DNA from 2 places in the Cupriavidus sp. P-10 genome. Region 2 is predicted to be linked to the other one. Evidence: predicted binding sites of a transcription regulator. Region 2 holds the regulator's gene; the other holds the start of a gene.
What was found. The regulator LexA, encoded in region 2, represses DNA repair genes until DNA is damaged. The targets are predictions, from matches to a motif close to ACTGTATNNNNATACAGT.
Positions count from the first base shown of each region.

Region 1: the regulator LexA is predicted to act here: its motif matches at 3,004-3,021, upstream of imuA (translesion DNA synthesis-associated protein ImuA).

Region 1 is NZ_AP025171.1:1,009,964-1,021,857, reverse strand. Features, by position in the region: gene CTP10_RS21755 (error-prone DNA polymerase) at 1-522, opposite strand, end outside; gene CTP10_RS21750 (Y-family DNA polymerase) at 519-2,087, opposite strand; gene imuA (translesion DNA synthesis-associated protein ImuA) at 2,020-2,952, opposite strand; gene CTP10_RS21740 (PaaI family thioesterase) at 3,144-3,584, opposite strand; gene CTP10_RS21735 (PQQ-dependent dehydrogenase, methanol/ethanol family) at 3,722-5,863, opposite strand; gene CTP10_RS21730 (transporter) at 5,900-6,820, opposite strand; gene CTP10_RS21725 (aldehyde dehydrogenase family protein) at 6,875-8,293, opposite strand; gene CTP10_RS21720 (sigma-54-dependent Fis family transcriptional regulator) at 8,562-10,451, opposite strand; gene CTP10_RS21715 (hydroxymethylglutaryl-CoA lyase) at 10,797-11,666, opposite strand; gene CTP10_RS21710 (acetyl/propionyl/methylcrotonyl-CoA carboxylase subunit alpha) at 11,687-11,894, opposite strand, start outside.
Region 2 is NZ_AP025170.1:2,143,145-2,155,038, forward strand. Features, by position in the region: gene CTP10_RS09865 (inorganic phosphate transporter) at 1-374, opposite strand, end outside; gene CTP10_RS09870 (DUF47 domain-containing protein) at 388-1,014, opposite strand; gene CTP10_RS09875 (replicative DNA helicase) at 1,206-2,597, opposite strand; gene rplI (50S ribosomal protein L9) at 2,794-3,246, opposite strand; gene rpsR (30S ribosomal protein S18) at 3,278-3,556, opposite strand; gene priB (primosomal replication protein N) at 3,560-3,859, opposite strand; gene rpsF (30S ribosomal protein S6) at 3,937-4,311, opposite strand; gene CTP10_RS09900 (asparaginase) at 4,422-5,414, opposite strand; gene lexA (transcriptional repressor LexA) at 5,704-6,360, shown strand; gene CTP10_RS09910 (hypothetical protein) at 6,474-6,644, shown strand; gene CTP10_RS09915 (hypothetical protein) at 6,681-7,130, opposite strand; tRNA gene CTP10_RS09920 (tRNA-His) at 7,286-7,361, opposite strand; gene CTP10_RS09925 (hypothetical protein) at 7,464-7,742, opposite strand; gene dusA (tRNA dihydrouridine(20/20a) synthase DusA) at 8,621-9,658, opposite strand; gene CTP10_RS09935 (NADPH-dependent FMN reductase) at 9,871-10,434, opposite strand; gene CTP10_RS09940 (enoyl-CoA hydratase/isomerase family protein) at 10,593-11,681, opposite strand; gene CTP10_RS09945 (methyl-accepting chemotaxis protein) at 11,795-11,894, opposite strand, start outside.

The sequences.
Region 1 (11,894 bases), on a different replicon from region 2:
CTCGGACAGGTTGCCGAAGCCGTCGCGGTGCTGGGCGATCAGCACCAGCCGCAGCGGCGGCCGGTCGGCACCATCGGCATCATCGGCGCCATCGGCCGGCGGCAGGCTGAAGCGGCTGCCGATCAGCAGCGCGAAGCTGTCGGCGGCGGCCACCAGCGCCTGCAGCCGCTGGTGGCGGCTGGCGTGCGCGGCGGGGTCGTCCTCGTCGGTATCGGCGTCGCCTTCGGGATCGAGCAGCGGCTCGTCGATGTCTGCCTCCGCGCCGCGCGCCGCGCTGCGTGCCACCGCATCGTGCAGGCGCTTGCGCAGCGTCTGGATCGCATCGTGGGCGCGCGCGGTGCCGGCCACCGAGCATTCATCGGTCAGCGCCAGTCCGCGGTAGCCCAGGCCGAAGGCGCGCTCGATCAGCTCGCCCGGGTGCGAGGCGCCGGTGAGGAAGGTGAAGTTGGAGATGCAGTGCAGCTCCACGTAGTCGGGCAGCGCCGGCAGCAGGCCGGGCAGCGAAGAGATCACCGGCGTCATGCGAACAACCCGTGCAGGAACCAGCGGTACTCGCTGCCCTCGTCCGCGCCGTGGCCGGGACGCTCGCGATAGATCCAGCAGCGCAGGCCATCGGCGCGCTCGGCGATGAAGTAATCGCGCGTGGCCAGCGCGCCGTCCCACCAGCCGGCCTCGATGCGCTCGGGCCGGCTCAGCAGCGCCAGCGGCCCGCCGTGGCTGGGGCGGTGCTGCTGCACCGGCAACGGCAGCGGTTGCGGCAGCAGCCACAGCGGGCGCTCTGGCAGCGGGCCCGGCATGGCGGCCGCCTTGCCGCCGGGCTGGGGTTCGTCGACCGGCATCCAGCGGTTGGCGCGCTCTGGACGGTGGTCCGCCAGCGGCCGCGGCTGCAGCACGTTGTCGCGGCCCAGCCGCGCCATCAGCGTATCGAGCAGGCGGCCCAGGTCTTCCGGCGTGCCGCCGGGTTCGGGGAACAGCGCATCGCTTTGCGGCACGCACGCCTGCATCGCCTCCACCCGCAGCACCAGTCCGGTGACGGGGGCGTGGAAGCTGAGCTTGTCGAGCTTCTCCCGCAGCAGCCGCGACAGGTGCGCGGGATCGCGGCTGGGCTGGGCCAGGCCTAGCGCGACCGGCGTCCCTTCAGTATCGACGCCGCGCCGGTAGCGCTCATGCTCCAGCACCAGCACGCAACGCGTGACGCCGGCCTGCAGCAGCGCCAGCCAGCCGGCCAGCGCCAGCAGCAGGCGCTGCGCGCCCGCCAGCACGCCTTCGGCGGATTCGATGCGCCCCGGCAGGTCCATGCGCTGCGCGAACGTGGGCGGCGCCGCGTACCAGGCAAAGCGCGCCGGGATCTCGCCATAGGCCTGGTCCAGCCGCGCCAGCAGTGCCGGGCCCAGCCGCCGCGTCAGGCCGGCGCGCGGCAGGCGCCGCACCTCGCCCAGCGTGCGGCAGCCGATGCCTTCGAGCCAGGCCGGGTCGGCCAGCGTGTGCAGCGCCTCGACCGGCAGGCGGTCGAGCAGCCGGTGCAGGCGCGCCATGCCCACCGCCCGGCGCGCGGGCCGCACCACGCCGCGGCGGGTGCGCCGCAGCGGCTGGCGCGCCAGCCAGGCGGCGCCGTGCGCGGTCGGGCCGCTGCCCACCTGGGCAATGGTGCCAAGCTGGCGCACGCAGGCGCGCACCGCGCGGCACATTGCGCGGTGGCCGCCGAAGAGGCGCAGGCTGGCGGTGACGTCGAGCATCACCGTGGCCGATTCGGGCTCCTCGTCGAACGTCACGGCCGGCGTGAAGCGCAGCAGCGCCAGCGCCACCGTTTCCATCAACGCGTCTTCCGCGACCGGGTCGCGCTCCAGCTGCACGATGTCCGCCGACAGCGCCTGCACGCCGCCGCGGCGCATGCCGTAGCGCACGCCCAGCTGCATCGCGGGACCGTTGGCCAGCACCACCTGCTCCTGCGCCATCACCGCCACCGGCAGCGCATGGTGCAGCGTGCCAGTGGCGGAGGATGGGCCGGCAGCAGCGGGCTCAGGCCAGTTGGGCTGCAGTGCGTCCAGGGGCAGGCGCGGCAGGTGCACCGCGATCCAGTACGGCATCGGGAGAAGACTGAGAAGACTGAGAAGACTGAGAAGGCGAAGGCATAACGGAACGCGCGGCGGCCGGGGCGCCGGCGGGCACGGGCCAGGCGGCCGTGCGCGTGGCTGCCTCCATCCCGCCCAGGTGCAGCAGCAACGGCGTATCGCGCACCGGCCCGCGCCGCTTGTGGAAGGTGATCGACAGCGCATTGCCGGGTTGCGGCGCCAGCAGCAGGCGCAGCACCGCTGGCGACGACTCGCGCAACGCCGCGGCCGGGCGCAGCGCCCACACCACCGCGTCGCCGGCCTGCGCCAGCACCTGCAGCCGGCGCAGCGCCCCGGGCCGGGCCGTGGGCAGCCACACCAGCACGCCGCCGAAGGCCTGGCTGCGCAGCACCTGCTCGGCCGCCCACAGCATGTCGGCCTGCTGCGCGCCCTTGGCCGCGCCTGCAGGCGGGCGCAGCCAGTACAGCTGGCGCGCCGGCAGGCCGGCCGCGGCCAGGCCCATCGCATTGGGCAGGCAAGGCGGCGCCACCAGCGCAATGCGGCGCCCCGCCCCGGCCAGCGCGCGCAGCGCCGGCAGCAGCAGGCGCAACTCGCCCGCGCCGGCCTGCGTGGTCAGCAGTTCGGTCAGGCCGCCGGCCGGCCAGCCCCCGCCGGGCAGTTCGGCAGAGAGCGCGTCATACCCGGTCGGGCACACCGCGGCGCTGCCGGCGCGGCCAAGCTGGCCGGCGCGCCACAGGCCGGGATAGCGCTGCTCGAGCGCTGACAGCGCCTGCTGCCGCGTAGCGTGGGCTGCCGGGGCTGCGGGCCTGGCCGGCGTCGGCGCAGGGAAAAGAAGGCCCTCCGCCGCCATGGGCGGGGCTGCGTACGATTGCGCAGGCATGTGAAGTCGGGATCGCTCGCGGGAAGCGAGAGACATAGGATATTTACGATAACTGTATATTTATACAGTATCGAGGCGAGCGCAAGGGGTAGTCGCGCGAAGGACACCCGAGGTGGTGCGCGGGGCACCGGAGGAAGGGATCGGGCGGACGAGCGTCCGCTTACGAGGAGAAAGGGGCACGCCCCCTCGCCTTACTTCAGGTACTTCATCGTGGCAACGCCCGTCGCCACCAGCAATTCATCATCGAGCCAGACCTCCGCGCGCGAGAAGAAGATCGAGCGCCCGCGCCGGTCGACGGTGCCCTTCGCCGTCAGCACACTGCCCGTGCCATTGCTCAGGAAGTTGGAAGTCAGCGACAGCGTCACCGCATGCCGCGCCGCCTCGCCCGGTGCCGAGAACAGGCCGGCATAGCCGGTGGCGGCGTCCAGTAGCGTGCAGATCGTGCCGCCATGGACCACGCGGCTGCGGTTCAGCATGCTGGATGTGACCGGCAGCTCAAGCTCGACGTAATCGGGGCGCCACTGCGTGATGCGGACACCGATGCTTTCGAGGGCGGGATTGTCGAGGGAGAGGTTGTCGAGGGCGCCGCCGGCGCCACCCTCCGTCACGGTTTCCGTTGATTGGATTTTCATTTCACTGCTCACCACGACTCAAATTGTCCAGGCGGTATTTCCTCGCGATTCGCGGCTCTGAGCAATTCCGATTTGGCGAACAGCCACTTTTGCACGCATGAAGCGCGCGGGCCAGCGCCGGCCCGCGCGCGCCCCCGTCAGGGCTTCTTAGGCCGCACCGCGTCCGCGGTGCCCTGGATGAACGCCTGGATCTTGACCACGTCCTCGGCCGTCAGCTTGCCGGTGAAATCCGGCATGCCCTTCTGCACGAACGGCCCGTTGAACAGGATCTTGTCCAGGTGCTCGATCATCGGCGCGCCGACATAAGCCAGGTTGGGGATATTGCCACCCTTGTCGACACCTGGCACGCCATGGCAGAAGACGCAGTTGTTGACGTAGAGCTTCTGCCCGTCGGCGACCTTGGCCGGGTCGTACTTCACCCCGCTCAGCAGCGGCGCCATCGCGTACGGCGCCGACTCTGGCATCGGCTTCTTGCCGTTGAGCACAAAGGTGTAGACCCGCCCCGGCGCCTGCCTGTCGCTGCCGCGCTGGCTCAGGCCATACACGCCGCCCCAGCCCACCGCCACCGAGACGTACTGCTTGCCGTCGAGCAGGTAGGTCACCGGCGCCGCCACCACGCCGGAGCCGGTCGGCGCCTGCCACAGCTTCTCGCCGGTGCCGGCGTGATACGCCACCAGCCGCCCGTCCGCGGTGCCCTGGAACACCAGGTTGCCAGCGGTCGCGAGCGTGCCGCCATTCCACGGCCCGGCATGGTCCTGGTGCCATACCGCCTTCTGCGCCAGCGGATCCCAGGCGATCAGCCGCCCCATCGGCTTGCTCCTGGGCGGCTCGGCATTGACCAGCATGCCCAGGTTCCAGCCCACGCCGCGATGCGCCTCCGGCGAGTCCTTCTGGTTGTGGGCCCACTCCTTGTTGTCGGCCAGCGTCAGCGGCACGTGCTGCGCCGGGATAAAGGCCAGCCCCAGCTTCGGGTGGAACGACATCGAATGCCAGTTGTGCGCGCCGAACGGCCCCGGCACGATATCCGCCGGCTTGCCCGATGTGTCCGACTGCGGCGTCTCGATCGGCCGGCCGTCCTTGTCATAGCCCGAGGCCCAGTTGACGTCGACGAAGTTCTTCGCCGAGATGAACTTGCCGTTGGTCCGGTCGATCACGAAGAAGAAGCCGTTCTTGGGCGCGTGCAGGATCACCTTGCGCGGCTGGCCGTCGATCTTCAGGTCGGCCAGGATGATGTCCTGCGTCGAAGTGTAGTCCCAGTTGTCGCCCGGGGTTTCCTGGTAGTGCCAGACGTATTCGCCGGTGTCGGGGTTCAGCGCCACCACGGAGGCCGCGTAGAGGTTGTCGCCGCCCTTCGGGCTGCGCAGCTTGCGGCTCCACGGACCGGCATTGCCGGTGCCGATGTACATCAGGTTCAGCTCGGGGTCGAACGCCATGGTGTTCCACACCGTGCCGCCGCCGCCGTTGACCCAGTACTTGCCGCTGGGATCCCAGGTGGCCGCGGCCTTTGCCATGGCTTCATTCTCGAAGGGCCTGGCGGGGTCGCCCGGCACCGTGTACCAGCGCCATTGCTGCTTGCCGGTCTCGGCATCGTAGGCGGTGATATAGCCGCGCACGCCGTATTCCGCGCCGCCGTTGCCGATGATCACCTTGCCGTTGTAGACGCGCGGCGCGCCGGTAATGGTGTAGGACTTGCTGCGGTCGACAATGGTGTCCTGCTCCCAGACCTTCTTGCCGGTGGCGGCGTCGATCGCCACCAGCCGGCCATCGAACGCGCCGACGAAGACCTTGCCCTTGTACAGCGCCACGCCGCGGTTGACCACGTCGCAGCAACCCTTGTAGGCCTGGTCGCGCGGCACCTGCGGGTCATAGGTCCACAGGCGCTTGCCGGTACGCGCGTCGATGGCATGCACCACGCTCCACGGCGCGGAGACATACATCACGCCATCGACCACCAGCGGCGTTGCTTCCACGCCGCGCGTTGATTCCAGGTCGTAGGACCACGCCAGCCCCAGGCCCTTGACGTTGCCCGCGTTCACCTGCTCAAGCTTGCTGAAGCGGGTCTCGGCGTAATCCAGGCCGTAACTGGGCCAGTTCGGCGTGCCGGCCTCGTTGGCGCGGATGGCGGCGCCATCCACGCGCGCGGCGGCGTTGGCCGGCTTGTTCGCTTTTGCCGAGCGAGTGGTGGCGATGCCGTCGGCGCCGAATACCATCGGCGCGGGCAGCGCCACACTGGCGGCGGCCATCACGCTCACTAACAGGCGTAGCTTGTTGCTATGCATCTTGATCTCCTCTGTCTTCTTTCTTGATATGGCGTGTCAGAACACCTTGAGCAGGCGCAGGTTGGCGCGCAGGTTCTCCATCGGCCCGTTGCGCACCGAGATATCGCGGCCGAAGGTGCCGAGGACCTGGAACGTCGCTGCCGGGAACCAGGCGAAACCGACCAGGAACTTCGACGTATTGGTGCGGTCGTCGCGCGATACGTTGTTGACCGAGGTCTCGCCGCCGAAGGCATACGACAGCCCGCCGCGCACATCGAAGCGTTCGGTGAAGTGGTAGCGCAGCCAGCCCTGCCCCTGCACCAGGGCGTCCTGCCTGAGCGTGGCCGAGTTCGGGCCGTACTTGCTGTTGTTGCCGAACACCGTGACGTCCGCCACCAGGTCGAGCGTGACCTTGTCGGTAATCGGCGTGATATAGCCTGCCTGCAGCGCAAACTTCCAGCGGTGCTCGCCGAGGTTCAGCGGACGGTTCTGGTCGTAGCTGCCGGTCGGCACGAACAGGAACGGCGTGATGCCGAAATAGCGCTTCCTGTCGGGCTGGTTCACCAGCCACACCGTCGACGCCAGGATCAGGTCGCCCACGCCGCTGGCACTGCCCAGCGCGCTGAGGTTGTCGGTGGCGCGCAGCTTGCCGAACGGCAGCAGGAACTGCGGGTCGATGGTGATGCCGCCGACTTCCATGAACCGCACATAGCGCACGATGCCCACGTCCGAATCCAGGTTGCCGCCCGCGACGCGGTTGCCGCCGGCATAGACGCGGTCGCGCTGCGCATGCTGGTAGTACAACAGGCCGAGATTGGTGCCCGCGGGCAATGCGGTGTAATCGCCCGCGTCTACGTCAATGGCGCGCGCGGGGGATGCGCCGAGCAGCAGGGCCAATGCCAAGCCGGCCGCCGGCGCTGCAGCGCTGCGTACAGGCGAGCGCAGTCCCCGGCCACCGGCCGTTCTGGTTTGATGCATGTCTCCTCCGGTTTTCTTCTTGTCTGTGGCCCGCCGGGCGGCGGGCATGCGGCATCAGCCCGCCTGTGCCCGCGCGATATTGATCACGCTCAGTTGCGCATACTCGGCCAGCCCTTCCGGCCCGAATTCCACGCCGACGCCAGACTCCTTGGCGCCCACCAGCGGGATATGCGGGCCGAAATGCAGGTGGTGGTTGACCCATGCCGTGCCCACGTCGAGACGCCACGCCACCCCACAGGCGCGCTCTTCGTCGCGGGACCACACCGAGCCACCGAGTCCGTAGGGCGTGCCGTTGGCGCGCGCCACAGCTTCGTCGATGCTGTCGAACTTCAGCACCGGCAGGATCGGGGCGAACTGCTCCTCGGCCACCAGTTCGCTGCGGTCAGTCAGATCGCGCACGATGGTCGGGGCGACGAAGTAGCCATCGCCCTTGAGCAATGCACCGCCCGCCAGGATCTTGCCGTCGCGCCGCGCGCTGGCCAGAAAGCGGCCGGCCTTGTCGTACTGCATGGCGTTCTGCAGCGGCCCCATCGTGACGCCGGCTTCGGCGCCGTTGCCGACCACCGCGCGCCCGGCCAGGTCGGCCAGCGCGTCGCACAGCGCGTCATGGACCGAGGCATGCACGTACAGCCGCTTCAGTGCCAGGCATACCTGCCCGCAGTTGTAGAAGGCGCTCCCAAAGATCTTCGGCGCGATGTCCGCCACGTCGGCATCGTCGAGCACGATGGCCGCGTCGTTGCCGCCCAGTTCCAGCGTGATGCGCTTCAGCCCCGGGCCGGCACTTGCCATCACCTTCTTGCCGGTCGCGGTCGAGCCCGTGAACGAGACCTTGGCCACGTCGGGATGCGAGGTCAGGTAGCTGCCCAGGTCATTGGCATCGGTGATGACATTGACCACGCCCGGCGGCAGCAGGTCGGACAGGATCGCGCCGAGTTGCAGCGTTGCCACCGGCGTGGTCGGCGCGGGCTTGAGCACCACGGCATTGCCCATCAGCAGCGCCGGCGCGAGCTTGTAGGCGGCGATCAGCACCGGGAAATTCCAAGCCGCGATCGCGGCCACCACGCCCAGCGGCTTGTGGTGCAGTTCGATGCGGTGGGTGGCATCGTCCTGCACCAGCGAGACCGGCAGCTCCAGCCCGGCGATATGGCGCACGAAGGCTGCGGCGAACTGCAGCTCCTGGCGCGCTTCGGCCAGTGGCTTGCCCTGCTCCAGCACCAGCGTGGCGGCTAGGTCTTCGGCGTTGCCGTGCAGCTCGTCGGCAAAGCGCAGCAGCAACGCGCGCCGCTGCGCCAGTTCCAGCGCGGCCCAGGCGGGTTGCGCGGCCTTGGCGGCAGCGACCGCGGCGGCGGCCTCGCGCTCGGTGGCGCGCGATACCGTGGTGAACACCTTGCCGGTGGCGGGGTTGACCACGTCGAGCGTGGTGCTGCCCTGCACGATTTTTCCGTTGATCAGCAGTCCTGCATTGCCGTGCATCGCCTGTCTCCTCATGTTGATCCTTGGGTCGAACCCTGTTGGTATGCGATGCCCTGCAACGCAAGCGCCGTGCCCGCCGCCCAAATCGCGCACAGGTGCGTGTTTTTGCGCCAGTTTTCGCCTGCAACGTCGTCGCGAGGCTGCCTGGGATGTCGCAATCTGAGCCAATGTCTCGATACAGCCAAGACAGGCGGTCAATAAAAAACCCCCGCTGCCACGGCGTGGCGAGCGGGGGTTCGATGGAGGGATGGGAGGTGGGAGAACCGTTCTAGCGGATCTTGGCGCGCGCCATCTTGCGGTACAGCGTCGCGCGCGAGATGCCGAGTGCGCGCGCGGCTTCGGAGCGGTTGCCGCTGAGTTCGTCGAGGGTGCGCTGGATCAGCGCGTCCTGCGCCTGCGCCAGCAGCATCGGCTGGCCTGCCGTGGGCAGCAGGTCCGCCACCGTCGCGCGTGTTGCCGCATCCAGCCAGCTTTCGTCGAGATGCTCGCGCCGGATTGCCTCGCTGAGGCCAGACAGCGCCACCGCGGTGCGCAGCACCTGGTGCAGCTCGCGCACGTTGCCCGGCCAGGGATGCGACATCAGCAGCGCCATCACGTCGGCGTCGAGCGCCTTGCGCCGGCCGCGCGCCAGCGTCTGCAGCATCGCCGCGATCAGCTCGGGCAGGTCGGTGCGGTCGCGCAGCGCTGGAACGCGCACCGACATGCCGTTGATGCGGAAATACAGGTCTTCGCGGAAGGCGCCCTGCCGCACCAGTTCCGGCAGGCTGCGGTGCGTGGCGCAGATCACCGACAGGTCGACAGGGATCGCCTTGGTCGCGCCCACACGTGTTACGCAGCGCTCCTGCAGCACGCTCAGCAGCCGCGTCTGCAATGCCAGCGGCATGTCGCCGATCTCGTCCAGGAACAGCGTGCCATGGTTGGCCTGCTCGATCTTGCCCGCGCTGCCGCCACGGCGGCTGCCGGTAAAGGCGCCGTCGGCATAGCCGAACAGCTCGGCTTCGGCCAGCCCTTCGGGAATGGCCGAGCAGTTGATCGAGACAAAGCTGCCGGCCGGCCGGCTGGCCTCGTGCAGCGCGCGCGCCAGCATGGTCTTGCCGGTGCCGGTCTCTCCCAGCAGGATCACCGGCACCTGCGCGCCGACCGCCATGCTGGCCTTGTCGAAGGCGCGCGCCAGCGTGGCATCGGCAATCAGGTGGCCAGCCAGCGGACCGGTGTCGTCGGCGCGCGGCGCGGCGCCGGGGGAACGCGCACGCTGGGTTTCACTTGCCGACACATGCAGGCGCCCGCCGGCGACCGTGCGCACGACGCTTTGCACCGCGCCTCCCGGGCCATACATGCCTTCGGCAAAGACGCTGCCGATATCGATCGCGCCGATCTCGGCGTTGCCGAGCCGCAGCATGTCGCGCGCGGTATGGTTTGCCGCCACGATCACGCCGTCGGCGGAGACCGCGACGATGCCTTCCGCCGGTGTATGCAGCATGCGCCGGTCGTGGTGCAGGCGCACGATGCAGCAGCCAGGCAGCCGCTCAAAGGTGCGGTTGCCGATCGACGTGGCCGCCGCGCGCACGTGGCTGACCGCGTAGGCCGGCAAGTCGACGCCGAAGCCAGTGATATCGAGCACGCCGATCAGGCGGTCGTGGCAATCGTAGATCGGCGCGGCGGCACAGACCACGTCGACCAGTTCATGCAGGAAATGCTCGCCGCGGCGAATCTCGACGGCGCTGCCGCCCTCAGCCAGCAGGCAGCCGGGCGCGTTGGTGCCGATGCCGGTCTCGCAGATGCGCCGGCCATGCTGCAGCGGCGACGGCCCGCCCGGCCCCGCGCCCAGGCGCCCGTGGGATGACACGATCATGCCTTCGGCATTGGTGCACAGCACGATCCACTGCTGCGACGGAAAGGCGCCGGCCAGCACCTCCATGTCGGCGCCGGCCAGTTCGATCAGCGTGCGGTTCTCTTCTTCGCTGCGCCGGACTTCGCTATGCGTGATGACATCCGAAAACAGCATGCGCTGCTCGGGACGCACGCCCGCGCGCGCGGCACGTTGCCACGAACGCACGATCAGGTCGGACACGACGCCGGCGGGCACGTCCTTTCCGTCGAGGAACTCCCGCCGTGCAACGTTGGCATCGCACAGCAGGCTTGTCGGTGCGGGTGGCATTACCTTGTCTCCAGTGGTCGGTGTCGCGCGCTGCCGTATGAGGGCTAATTGCGCCGATGCCGGTGGCACGCCCGGCCGTCGTTGCGGCCAGGTCATCTATGTGCGCTGCCTGTGCTGTAGTTGGGGCGGCGCGAACTGGAAAGGTACTTTAAGAGAGCCCCCGGGCGAATTCAAGCGTTGTGTGGCAGGTTTGGCGAGGCTGTCTCAGGATAATGCGGGCGGTGTCTCAATATGAGACAGGTGGGTTGCGAAAGCGACGCAGGACGGTACGTTCCAACGCTGGAATTGCACATGTGGTCTCCCCCCTCCCGCACGCGGGAGAAGGGCGCAACCTCCGCGCTCGGACTATTGCAGTACCGGCTTGCCGATGGCCCTGGAGATCAGTCCGGCAGCCGCAATAACCTTGTCCAGATCAACCCCGGTCTCCATCCCCAGGCTCGCCAGGCGCTGCAGCAATGCCTCCGTCGCCACGTTACCGGTCGCGCCCTTCGCATACGGGCACCCACCAAGCCCGGCGACCGAAGCATGGAAGATGCGGATGCCGGCTTCCAGGCTCGCCTCGACATTGGCCAGCGCATGCCCATACGTGTCGTGGAAATGCCCGGAAAGCTGCGCCAGCGGGAATTCCGTGGCCGCGGCACGCATCACGGCCTTTACCTTGTCTGGCGTGCCAACGCCGATGGTGTCTGCGATATCGATCTCGTCGCAGCCCAGTTCGCGCATGCGCCTCACCACGTCGACCACGGCATCGATCGGCACCTCGCCCTGGTAAGGGCAGCCCAGCGCGCACGACACGCTGGCGCGAAGCCGCACGCCCTTCGCCTTGGCGGCCGCGGCAACGGGCTCGAAGCGCGCCATCGACTCGGCGATCGAGCAGTTGATGTTCTTCTGCGAGAACGCCTCGCTGGCCGCGCCGAAAATCACGACCTCGTCGGCGCCCGCCGCAAGCGCGCCTTCCAGGCCCTTCATGTTCGGCGTCAGCGCAGAGTAGATGGTGCCGGGCCGCCGCCTGATCGCAGCCATGACCTGCGCACCGTCGGCCATCTGCGGCACCCACTTCGGCGAGACGAACGATGCCACTTCGATATTGGGGAAGCCCGCGTCGGTGAGTTGGTCGATCAACGCCACCTTGGTCTCGGTGGGGATCAGGCTCTTCTCATTCTGCAAGCCATCGCGCGGGCCGACTTCAACGACCTTGACCTTGTCCGCATGCATGTGTCGTCTCCGTCAGTGTTTCAGGTACCGAACGCGAGCAGTTGCGCGCCCTCGGTCACCTGTTCGCCTACGCCGTAAAGCACTTCGCTGATCACGCCGTCGGCCGGTGCGCTGATGGTGTGCTCCATCTTCATCGCCTCCATCACCAGCAGCGGCGTGCCGCGTGTGACGGTGCTGCCGGCTTCGACCATCACCGCGATGACCTTGCCCGGCATTGGCGCGGTCAGC
Region 2 (11,894 bases):
GCCTTGGCCACCGCCGCGCCCACCAGCCCGCCGATCAGTGCGTGCGACGACGACGACGGGATGCCGTAGTACCAGGTAATGACGTTCCAGGCGATCGCCCCGACCAGGGCGCCGAAGATGACGTAGTGGTCGACGATCCCGACATCGATGGTGCCGGTGCCTACGGTGGCCGCCACCTTCAGGTGAAAGACGAAGATCGCGACGACGTTGCACATCGCCGCCATCGCGACCGCATGGTGCGGCTTGAGCACGCCCGTGGACACCACCGTGGCGATCGAGTTGGCCGCGTCGTGGAAGCCGTTCATGAAGTCGAACAGCAGCGCGAGCGCCACCAGCAAGGCGATCACCCACAGGCTCATTTGAATGGTCTGCATGCCGATTGCCGCCTCAGGCGTTTTCCAGGACGATGCCTTCGATGATGTTGGCGACGTCCTCGCACTTGTCGGTGATCGTCTCGAGCTGTTCGTAGATGGCCTTCAGCTTGATCAGGCGCTTGACATCGGTCTCGTCGCGGAACAGCTTCGACATGGCCGAGCGCATCACGCGGTCGGCCTCGGACTCGAGCTGGTCGATCTGCTGGGCGGTCTTCAGGATGGTGCTGGCGTTGCCCATGTCCTCGAGCAGGCCTACCGCGATCTTGACCTGGTCGCAGCACTGCACGCAGATCGCGGCCAGGCGCAGCGCCTCGTCGGTCAGGTTGGTCACGTCGTACAGCGAGATGGTTTCGGCCACGTCTTCCATCAGGTCCAGGATGTCGTCCATGGTCGTGATGAGCTTGTGGATCTCGTCGCGGTCCAGCGGCGTGATGAAGGTCTTGTGCAGCAGGTCGATGGTGTCGTGCGTGATCCGGTCGGCCTTCTTCTCGGTGGCCTGGACGCGGCGGGCATGCGCCTCGGCGTTGGGCAAGTCGTTGACCAGGGCCTGGAGCTCGTGGGCGGCGGTCACCGCGCAGTCGGCATGCTGGTTGAAATATTCGAAGAACTTGCCCTCAGTGGGCATGAATCGGCCGAACATGGAATGTTCCTTAAGGCGGCGCGTGTAGCGCTGCTGATGTGTTACAGATTGAACGAACGCGTGTTATGACAGCCACCGGTTAGGCGGCTGTCATCAAAGCGCAATATTTTACAGGGTTACGCGGACATTGCCCGCCAATTTGGCACAGACGAGACGGTATACGCCGCGATCTCGCAGGCGGCTTGACTTCGTCAGGTGTCGTTGTCGAAGAAGGCCGGGCCGCCGGTGAAGTTGTCGAACTTGGTGAACTGGCCCAGGAAGGTCAGCCGCACCGTGCCGATCGGGCCGTTACGCTGCTTGCCGATAATGATTTCGGCGGTGCCCTTGTCCTGCGAATCCGAGTTGTAGACTTCGTCGCGGTAGATGAACAGGATTACGTCGGCATCCTGTTCGATAGCGCCGGATTCGCGCAAATCGGACATCACCGGGCGCTTGTTGGGGCGCTGTTCCAGGCTTCGGTTCAGCTGCGACAGCGCGATCACCGGGCAGTTGAGTTCCTTGGCCAGACCCTTCAGCGAACGTGAAATTTCTGAAATTTCCGTCGCGCGGTTCTCACCGCCGCCGGAGCCCGACATCAGCTGCAGGTAGTCGATGATGATCAGGCCGAGCTGGCCGCACTGCCGCGCCAGGCGGCGCGAGCGGGCCCGCAGTTCCATCGGGTTCAGCGCCGGGGTTTCGTCGATGAACAACTGCGCATCGTTCATGCGCTGGATGGAATGCGTCAGGCGCGGCCAGTCTTCATCCAGCAGCCGGCCGGTACGCAGCCGGTGCTGGTCCAGCCGGCCGACCGAGCCGAGCATACGCATGGCCAGCTGCGTGCCCGCCATTTCCATCGAGAACACCGCTACCGGCAGGCCCTGCTCCACCGCCACATGCTCGCCAATGTTCAGCGAGAACGCGGTCTTACCCATCGACGGGCGGCCCGCCACGATGATCAGGTCGCCGCCCTGCATGCCGCTGGTCATCCGGTCCAGGTCCACGAAGCCCGTGGGCACGCCGGTCACGTCGCTGGTGCTGTCGCGGTGGTACAACTCGTCGATACGCTCAACCACCTGCGTCAGCAGCGGCTGGATTTCCTGGAAGCCCTGCTGGCCACGCGAGCCTTCCTCGGCGATCGCAAAGACCTTGGACTCGGCTTCGTCCAGCAGCTCGCGCACTTCGCGGCCCTTGGGCGCGAAGGCGGCCGAGGCGATGTCGTCGGCCACGGTAACCAGCTTGCGCAGCACCGCACGCTCGCGCACGATTTCCGCATAGCGACGGATATTGGCCGCGCTGGGCGTGTTCTGCGCCAGCGAATTCAGGTACGCCAGCCCGCCCACCTCCTCGGCCTTGCCCGCAACCTGCAGCATTTCGTAGACCGTGATCACGTCGGCCGGTTTGGTGGCCGAGATCAACCGGGCGATGCTCTGGAAGATCATCCGGTGGTCGAAGCGGTAGAAATCCGCCTCCGAAAGGAAGTCCGCAATGCGGTCCCAGGCGGCGTTGTCCAGCAGCAGGCCACCGAGCACCGACTGTTCGGCTTCGATGGAGTGCGGCGGGACCTTGAGGTTGTCGAGTTGGGGGTCGGCGACGGGCGCGTTCATGGGGAGGGATTATAACGGCGGGACGCTGGCAGGAGGACGCACTACGCCGGACATTTGCCAGACACTTGCCTGACAACAGCCGGACATCTGCCAGCCAGCGCAAGCGGAAAACAAAAAAGGCAGGAGCCAGGGCTCCTGCCTTTTCTGCTTGCAGTGCTTCACGCGGCGCCGGGTCCGGCACCGCTGCAGCGGGTCTTCAGACCTGCTCGCCCAGCACCGACACGGTCACGTCGACCACCACGTCGGTGTGCAGCGCGACGCTGATCGGGTGGTCGCCCACCATCTTCAGCGGGCCGTTCGGCAGGCGAACCTGAGCCTTCTCGACCTTGAAGCCCTGGCCTTCCAGTGCCACGGCGATGTCGGCGTTGGTGACCGAGCCGAACAGACGGCCGTCGACACCCGACTTCTGGCTGATCTGGACGGTCAGGCCGTTCAGCTTCTCGCCTTCAGCTTGCGCAGCAGCCAGCTTCTCGGCGGCGGACTTTTCCAGCTCGGCGCGCTTGACTTCGAATTCGGCGATCGCGGTTTGCGTGGCGCGGCGCGCCTTCTTCGACGGGATCAGGAAGTTACGAGCGTAACCGTCCTTCACCTTGACGATGTCACCCAGGTTGCCCAGGTTGATGACTTTTTCCAGCAGAATGACTTGCATCGTGTTTTCTCCGTTACGGACCTAGGGCCTATCAGTTCTTGTGCAGGTCGGTGTACGGCAGCAGCGCGAGGAAACGCGCACGCTTGATTGCCGTATCCAGCTGACGCTGATAGTGGGCCTTGGTACCGGTCAGGCGGGCCGGCGTGATCTTGCCGTTGTCGCCGACGAAGTCCTTCAGGGTGTCCAGATCCTTGTAGTCGATCTGTTCCACGCCAGCCACGGTGAAGCGGCAGAAGCGCTTGCGCTTGAACAGCGGGTTCTGTTGCTGGAAGCGCTTCTTGTTCTTGTTGTCACGTTTGACGAATGCCATGATTCAATCCTTTACGAATGCTTTACATCCGGTGATGTGAAAGACGAGAGCCTTGCTGTTGCGGTGCTTGCGAGCGAGGAATCCTTCGCAGTCGAGCAGCGTGCCGAGCGGTAGCCGCTCAAGCCGCTGGCCGACCGGCCCGATCCCCATCGCTGCGATGGCAAACTCGACCTGGCGTGGCGTTTCCGCCTCGACGGCCTCGCCGCTGTACTGCAGGATGCAGTTCACGACGGGCACCCCGGCCGGGGTAAAGCGCAGGGCATCGCGTTCCGCCAGGGTGGCGGCAAGCCGAAGCTGATTCAACGCGGGGCCTCTCGCTGTTTGCCATCGATGCTGCCGTGGCCGACGCTGTCAGCCATGGCTCGCACCGCAGTCCGCACTCAGGCGGGCTGGCCTTCGGTGGTCGTTTGCGCGGCCTTGCGGGCTTCTTCGCGCTGCACTTCCTTCATCATCGGCGAAGGAGCGGTCTCGGCCTTCTTGGTCTGCACGATCAGGTGGCGCAGGACGGCGTCGTTGAACTTGAACGCGTGTTCCAGTTCAGCCAGGGTGTCCTTGCCGCATTCGATGTTCAGGCAAACGTAGTGAGCCTTGGCCAGCTTCTGGATCATGTAGGCCATCTGGCGACGGCCCCAGTCTTCCACGCGATGAACGTTGCCGTTCTGCGAGGTCACGAGCTGCTTGTAGCGCTCGATCATGGCCGGCACTTGTTCGCTCTGGTCCGGGTGGACGATGAAGACGATTTCGTAATGACGCATTGACGCTCCTTTTGGATTAGCCACCCGGGCGTCACGAGTCCGGTGTGGCAAGGTTGAATAGCCTTAAAGTATAGCTCGGCGACGGACTGGCGCGCAAGCGCACCACTGCATCAAGCCCTGGCAAAAGCCGCCTGCAGGCGCACGGGATCGCCGGCCAGGGCAGGATCCGCCGCCAGCGCCAGCGCCAGCAGCACCCTTGCCTTGTACGGATTCAGATCCGCCGCAGAGACGAAAACGCCATCTGACGGGCTGGGGTGCGGCGGGATCGCCACGTGACCCGCACCGGTACGCGAACTGCGGACCACCGCCACGCCAGCGGCGGCGGCATCCACCAGGGCCTCCGCCAGCACTTCATGGATCGAACCATTGCCGGCTGCGGCCACCACCAGGCCCGCCACGCCGGCCCGCACCAGCGCGTCGACGGCGATACGGCCCGGCTGAGCGTAGCTCGCCACGATCTCAACCACCGGCCATGCGCGCGGCATCGGCCCGATCGCCCAGGCCTGCCGGGGCGTGCGAGCGAACCGCACGAAATCGTCCTGCACCAAGCCAAGCGGCCCGCACTGGGACACAAAGGCATCCACCGCCGACGTATGCGCCTTTGCAATATCGCGCGCCGCGTGGATCTGCTGGTTCAGCACCACCAGCACGCCCTTGCCGCGCGCATCCGGATGTGCTGCCACCCGGACCGCATCAAGCAGGTTGAGCGGCCCGTCGGCTGACAGCGAGGTGGACGGCCGCATCGCCGCTGTCATCACCACCGGGATTGGACACGCCTGGGTCAGGTGCAGCGCCATTGCCGTCTCTTCCAGCGTATCCGTACCGTGCGTAATCACGATGCCCGCCACACCCGCCTGCGCCGACCAGTGCTCGACACGCGCCGCCAGCACGGCCCACAGCGCGAAGGTCATGTCCTTGCTGTCGACTTGCGCCACCTGCTCGGCTTCGATCCGCGCCACCGACTTCAGCGCCGGCACCGCCGCCAGCAACGACGACACGGGCACGGTTGCCGCCTGGTAGTGCGCGCTGCTGGCGGGGTTGCCGGAAGCGCCGGCAATGGTGCCGCCGGTAGCCAATACGACGATGCGAGGCAATTGGGTCATAGGTGCTGGGGGCTCAGGAGACAAGAAGGGAAACGCATGCGCTGGGCGATGGAATCGCGATTGTAATGGCGGACCTCCCCCGGCGGGCCCGCGCCACCGCGGCCGATCGGTCCACGCGCGCCACCAAAAAAATTCTGCTTGCGCTGCCGCCGATACTGTATAAAATCACAGCATACTGTTTAAACATACAGTGCCCGGCGCGCCGGATGCAGGATTTGCGGAAAGCCCCAGCTTGCGGGGCAGCCCTCCCAGCCCTGCCCCCAGCGCGCCCGCACGGAACGGCGATCCCATGGCGACCCTGACACCCCGGCAGCAGCAGATTTTCGATCTGATCCGCAATACGATCCGCCGCACCGGCTTCCCGCCAACGCGCGCCGAGATTGCCGCCGAGTTCGGCTTTTCCTCGCCAAATGCCGCGGAAGAACACCTGCGCGCGCTGGCCCGCAAAGGCGTGATCGAGCTGACGCCGGGCGCCTCGCGCGGCATTCGCCTGAAGGTCTCGCGCAGTGATTCAGAAATGCCGGACCAGTTCTCGCTGCCTATACCCGGCGTATTGCAGCTGACGCTGCCGCTGGTGGGCCGCGTCGCCGCCGGCAGCCCCATCCTTGCCGCCGAGCATATCGACCGCCAGTACCAGGTCGACGCCTCGGTCTTCGATGAACGCCCCGACTACCTGTTGCGCGTACGCGGCCTGAGCATGCGCGACGCCGGCATTCTCGACGGCGACCTGCTCGCAGTGCGCCGCGCCAGCGAAGCGCCCAACGGCAAGATCGTGGTGGCGCGACTGGGTGACGATGTCACGGTCAAGCGCCTGCAGCGGCGCGGCGGCCATATTGAGCTGATCGCCGAGAACCCGGACTTCGCCAACATCATCGTTGAACCCGGGCGCGAAGAGTTTTCGCTGGAAGGCATCGCGGTCGGCCTGATCCGATCCTCCGGCTTCTAGCCGGGCACGGCAGGCCTTGCGCCTGCGCGGACCCACCCGCTTCCATTGCTTTGCAGACGCCGCCCGGCTTGCCGGGTGTTGACCCCGCTTTTGCCTGAAAAAGAGGTGCAACCATGCCGCAAATCCACCACGTCGCCACCCGCCGCCCGGTCAAGCCGGTACCCTTCCGCCAGTGCAAGGGCGTACGCGTCTATCAGGGCGCGCAGCGCCGGACTATGGTAGGCAGCATGGCCGCGATCTGCAGGATGCTCGAACTGGAAACCATGGACAAGCTGGCCGTCTGAAGCGGTCCGGTTTCCCGACCAACGGCCTGCCCCGCGTCAGCTACGCGCGCACGCCTTGGTTTCCGTTTCCAGTTCCTGCGGCGTCAACTGCGGAAACCATGTATTGGTCTTGCGCAGCTCGACCGCCGTGCCATCCGGCTTCGCCGTCAGCGAAATCAGATAGGCATACGCAAACTCGCCGGCTCCGTTTAGCTGACCGATCCGAATTTCCGTCTGGTTCTGTGCCGGCAGGCTGACGACCGTGGCGTCATCGCCGAGATTGTTGCGCAGGCATTTGGCAACGTCGGCCATTTTTGCCGGCGTGAACAAGCGCATCGGCGGGCGCGCGCGAACATCTTTCTCCGACGTGCCGGTGGCGCATCCGGCCATCATCGCGGCCACTGCCACGCCAGCGCCAATTACCGCTGCTCGAAGGAACATACGACCTCTTTGGAATTCAAGGCGCGTATGGTACAGGAGCCACATCGATCGCGTGCGGGTCGACATGGAAAGTCACTGCTCCACTAGCGCCTAATGTCGAACATCGATGCTGAGCACCAGCGTTCAGCCAGCGCCGAAACAGCCTGGACCGCACCAGCCTCGCGTCGCACATGCCTACAAAGCAAAACAGCGCCCGTAAAGGCGCTGTTTGCAAAGCAATCTGGGGTGGCTGATGGGACTCGAACCCACGACGACAGGAATCACAATCCTGGACTCTACCAACTGAGCTACAGCCACCGTAGAGGTCATCAGCGAAGCGCTGATCGACGAAAACCAAGATTATACAAACACTTTTTCGAGATGGCTAGTATCCCGCACAAATTTTTTTCAGAATCTGCATCACGCCTTGGGCCGGTGCCACTTGGCCTCCAGCAACACCGCCTGCTTGATGGCTTCGATGGTCTCTGCCTCGGTGTCGAAGTGGCCCAGCAGCCGGCGTGACTTGCCATTGAGGACGGCTTCCTGCAGCGCCCTGCCCGCGCCTTCCGAGATACCGTGGTGCCAGCAGTAGCGCGCTGTCCATTTGCCGTCCTGCAGTTGCTCGGCGACCCAGACCAGCCTGAAGTCCTCAAACACCTCGCCGAATGACTCTTCGTTGTTTGCGTTCGCTTTTTCCACGCTTACTGCCGTCCCTTCGCCTGTGGCGATGCGAAGAATCGTAGCACGCAGGCCAGCTAGCCAGACGGGGCCACAGCGCGCAGGCGCGACAGACCATAGCGGCAAGTCACCAAGCGGCACAGCATATGGCGTGCAAAGCCCCTACCCCTGCAGGGCTCTTGCTTCCTTCCCCGCAGTTTGCTTGGTTTGACAGCAAGGTTCGCTGGAACCTCGCGCATTGGTCATGGCCAAACCATTTTCAGGAATATTGCGAGGATGGAGCATGAGAACAATGCCTGGACGTCTGGCGGGAGTCTTGGCGCTGCTGGGAATGGTGGCGGCGCTGGCAGCCTGTGCGGGCGGCGGAGCCGATGGACGGGAGTCGGGAATCACGACCTATGGAACGCTGGATGTGGGCATCAGCCATACATCGCGATAGCCCTCCCGCCGCAGCGTGACCGGTGGAACTCTTTTCCGGGCAGCCCGGTCAAACCGGCTCGACTGGCGCGATCGCGAAAGATCAAAAAAAGAGTCCGCAGCGCGGACTCTTAACTTTAGCGATCTCAAATGCCCTGAAGGCCGTTGCAATGTAACTGTCATCCGGCAATTGCACCATTCGGGTAAACGAAGAGCGCAAAACGCGCCGACGAAAAAAAGCCCGCCGAGGCGGGCTGAATAATCAGTTGAAGAAAGCCCTGTATTCGAGGGCAGGGCACAGTGTAAAAAAGTGCCCTGCCTCGGCGAATTAGGGGAATCCCTTTGCAGACGCCAGTTACCGGCCGAATTGGCATCGCAAGTGTCGCGCGCGCAACCCTCGGGAATCCCTGCACAATTTGACGATTCGGTGTTAGAGCAAGCACTCAAGCGCTATGTGGCGGCGTCGTTCAGCGCGGCTTGCTTTATGCCGCCAGCGGTTCTGACGCCAGGGGACGCAGGTGTGCGCGCGCCTCTTCAAACAGCGCATCGACATCGGCACGCGTGCGTGCGGCATGCATGCGCTTCGCATCGGACAACACACGGCGCCAGCCGCGCCCTCCGGCAATGCCGCGGTACAGCCCCAGCATATGCCGAGTGACCGCACCCATATACCCGCCGCGTTCGACCAGGTCGCCGATATAGCGCTGCATCGATAGCTCGGCATCCAGCCGCGACCGTACCGGCGCATCAGCATCGCCGTAGAAGCGCTTATCCATTTCGGCCAGGACATAGGGCTGGTGATACGCCTCGCGGCCGATCATCACGCCGTCGACGTGTTGCAGATGCCGCGCCATCTCGTCATGGGTGACGATGCCACCATTGATCAGGATCTCCAGTTGCGGAAATTCCTGCTTCAACTGATAGGCCACTTCATAACGCAGCGGCGGGATTTCGCGGTTTTCCTTCGGACTCAGGCCTTTCAGGATGGCATTGCGCGCATGAACGATAAATGTGTCGCACCCCGCCTCCGCGACCGTGCCGACAAAATCGCGCACAAAATCGTAGTGCTCGATGGTATCGATGCCGATGCGATGTTTCACCGTTACGGGGATGCTGACCGCATCGCGCATTGCCTTCACGCAATCGGCGACCAGTTGCGGCTCCGCCATCAGGCAGGCGCCGAAGGCGCCGCGCTGCACGCGCTCGGACGGACAGCCGCAATTCAGGTTGACCTCCTTGTAGCCCCATTGCTCGCCCAGCCTGGCTGCCTCGGCTAGGTCGGCCGGCTCGCTGCCGCCCAACTGAAGCGCGACCGGGTGCTCTGCCGCATCGAAATCCAGGTGGCGCGGCACGTCGCCATGCAGCAGCGCACCGGTGGTCACCATCTCGGTGTACAGCCAGGTATGGCGGCTGAGCTGGCGGTGGAAGGTGCGGCAATGGCGGTCAGTCCAATCCATCATCGGCGCCACGGATACGCGGCGCGGACTTGCCGCGGCAGGTTTACCTTGAAAATGGGTCATTTCGGAACGGATCGGCGTGGCCAATCCTCATGCTACTCGTAGATATCAACAGCGCCCGGTGGAGGCAGCTCCCGTGCGCCGGGGGCGTCGCACACAATGCAGCCGCAGCGGTATCGCGGCTTTTCGGAAGGCGCATCAGTTTACCACCCCGGCAGATCTTTCGCCGGGGGGCACCAACCTTCAGTAGCGCCCCGGGCCGGTTGCCCGCGAGATCATCGCGCGGCCGCAGTCTTGTCGATCCACGCGCCGAACGTGGTCAGGAATTTGTCGAGGAAGCCCCGCGTCGATTCGTTGGCAATGCCGCCCTGCTCGTCGAACAGCTTGTCGACGCCGCTGATATACGCCTCGGGCTGCTGCAGGATCGGCATATTGAGGAACACCAGCGACTGCCGCAGGTGATGATTGGCCCCAAACCCGCCGACTGCTCCCGGCGAGGCACTGATGATGGCGGCAGGCTTGCCGTCCCAGACGCTTTTGCCGTACGGACGCGAGCCCACGTCGATGGCATTCTTCAGTGGCGCGGGGACCGAGCGGTTGTATTCGGGTGTGACGAACAGCACCGCATCGGCGCGGCGCACGCGGTCGCGGAATGCGGCCCAGGTCTGGGGCGGCTTGTCGTCCAGGTCCTGGTTGTAGAGCTGCAGGTCGCCGATCTCGACGATCTCCAGCTTGAGTTGTGCCGGCGCTTGCGCGATCACCGCCTTGGCCAGCTTGCGGTTATATGACTCCTTGCGCAGGCTTCCCACCAGTACAACGACATCACGAGGATTGCTCATCACGGCTCCTTTGTCTGCGTGGACAGTTGAAGCGGACGGCGCAGGCGCCATGGTTGCCATGGCTGCCCGCGCCGGTCCAGCCACCACTCTACCCGAGTCGCGACTGGCCTGCCGTGAGGGGGGCGGCGCGCGCGGCCGCCGGCGGTTGGACGGACCGATCAGGCGCCCTTTCCCAACGCGGCGAGTGGATGGTCTTCCGTACGCCACGGGCTGTCGAAGAACGACTGGACTGTCTCGCGGCCAACCTCATCCAGCCGGGCATGCTGCCAGCGCGGGTTGTGGTCCTTGTCGATCGCCAGCGCTCGGATGCCCTCGACGCCGTCGCCCTTGCGGAACACGTAATACATCATGTCCAGTTCCATGCGCAGTTCATCTTCGAGCGACATGCCGCGCGCGCGGCGGATCTGCTCCAGCGACACGCACAGCATCAACGGCGAGCGGCTACGCAGCATGGCAGCGGTCTGCGCGGCCCAGTCGCCCGGCGCATCGCTGATGGCCGCCAGGATATCCTGCGCGGTATTGCCGGCGAACAGATCGTCGATCTGTGCGGACAGGCCCGCGAGCGTACTTTGCGCAGGCAGGCAGTCAGCGCGATGCGGCGCGGTGAAGCCTTCGATATGCGCGAGGACGGCATCGCAGCTGGCAAACTGCTGCGCGCGCAGCGAATCGACCAGCTCGGCCAGTCGGTTGCCCGGCAGGTAGGCATCGGCCAGGCCTGCGTACAGCGCATCGGCCGCGTTGATCGCAGTGCCGGTCAGCCCGAGGTATTCGCCGATATGGCCAGGCGTGCGTGCCAGGAACCAGCCGCCGCCGACATCGGGGAACAGGCCGATATTGGTTTCGGGCATGGCCATCCTGGTGCGCTCGGTGACCAGGCGCAACCGGGCCCCTTGCGAGATGCCCATGCCGCCGCCCATCACCACGCCGTCCATCAGCGCGATGTAAGGCTTGGCGTAGCGGTGGATCAGGAAATTGAGCGCGTACTCCTCGACAAAGAACCGGTCGAGCAGCGGATCGCCTTCATGCGCCGCCTTGTGGAAGTAGCGGATATCCCCGCCGGCGCAGAACGCCTTGCCGCCGGCCCCGGCGACCACGACTGCCACCACTTCGGGCGCCGAAGCCCACGCCTGCAGCGCCTGGGTGATGGCGCGGATCATGTCCAGCGACAGCGCGTTGAGCGCCTGCGGACGATTCAGCGTCAGGTATCCGATGCCACCATGGACCTCGGTCGTGACGAATTCAGTCATGTCTTACTCCTCCAATGCAACTGGCGATTTTACGCCAGTCGCACCGGCAGGCGTACCCCATGGGCAGCTTGCGGCGCATGCACAGGCGTTGCACGGGCGCCGCGGGCGGTCGCTCAGGCCAGCCTGAATGTCGCCACCAACGAGGTCAGGCGCTGGGCCTGGTCTTCCAGCGAGGCAGCCGCGGCGGCGGCCTGCTCCACCAGCGCCGCGTTC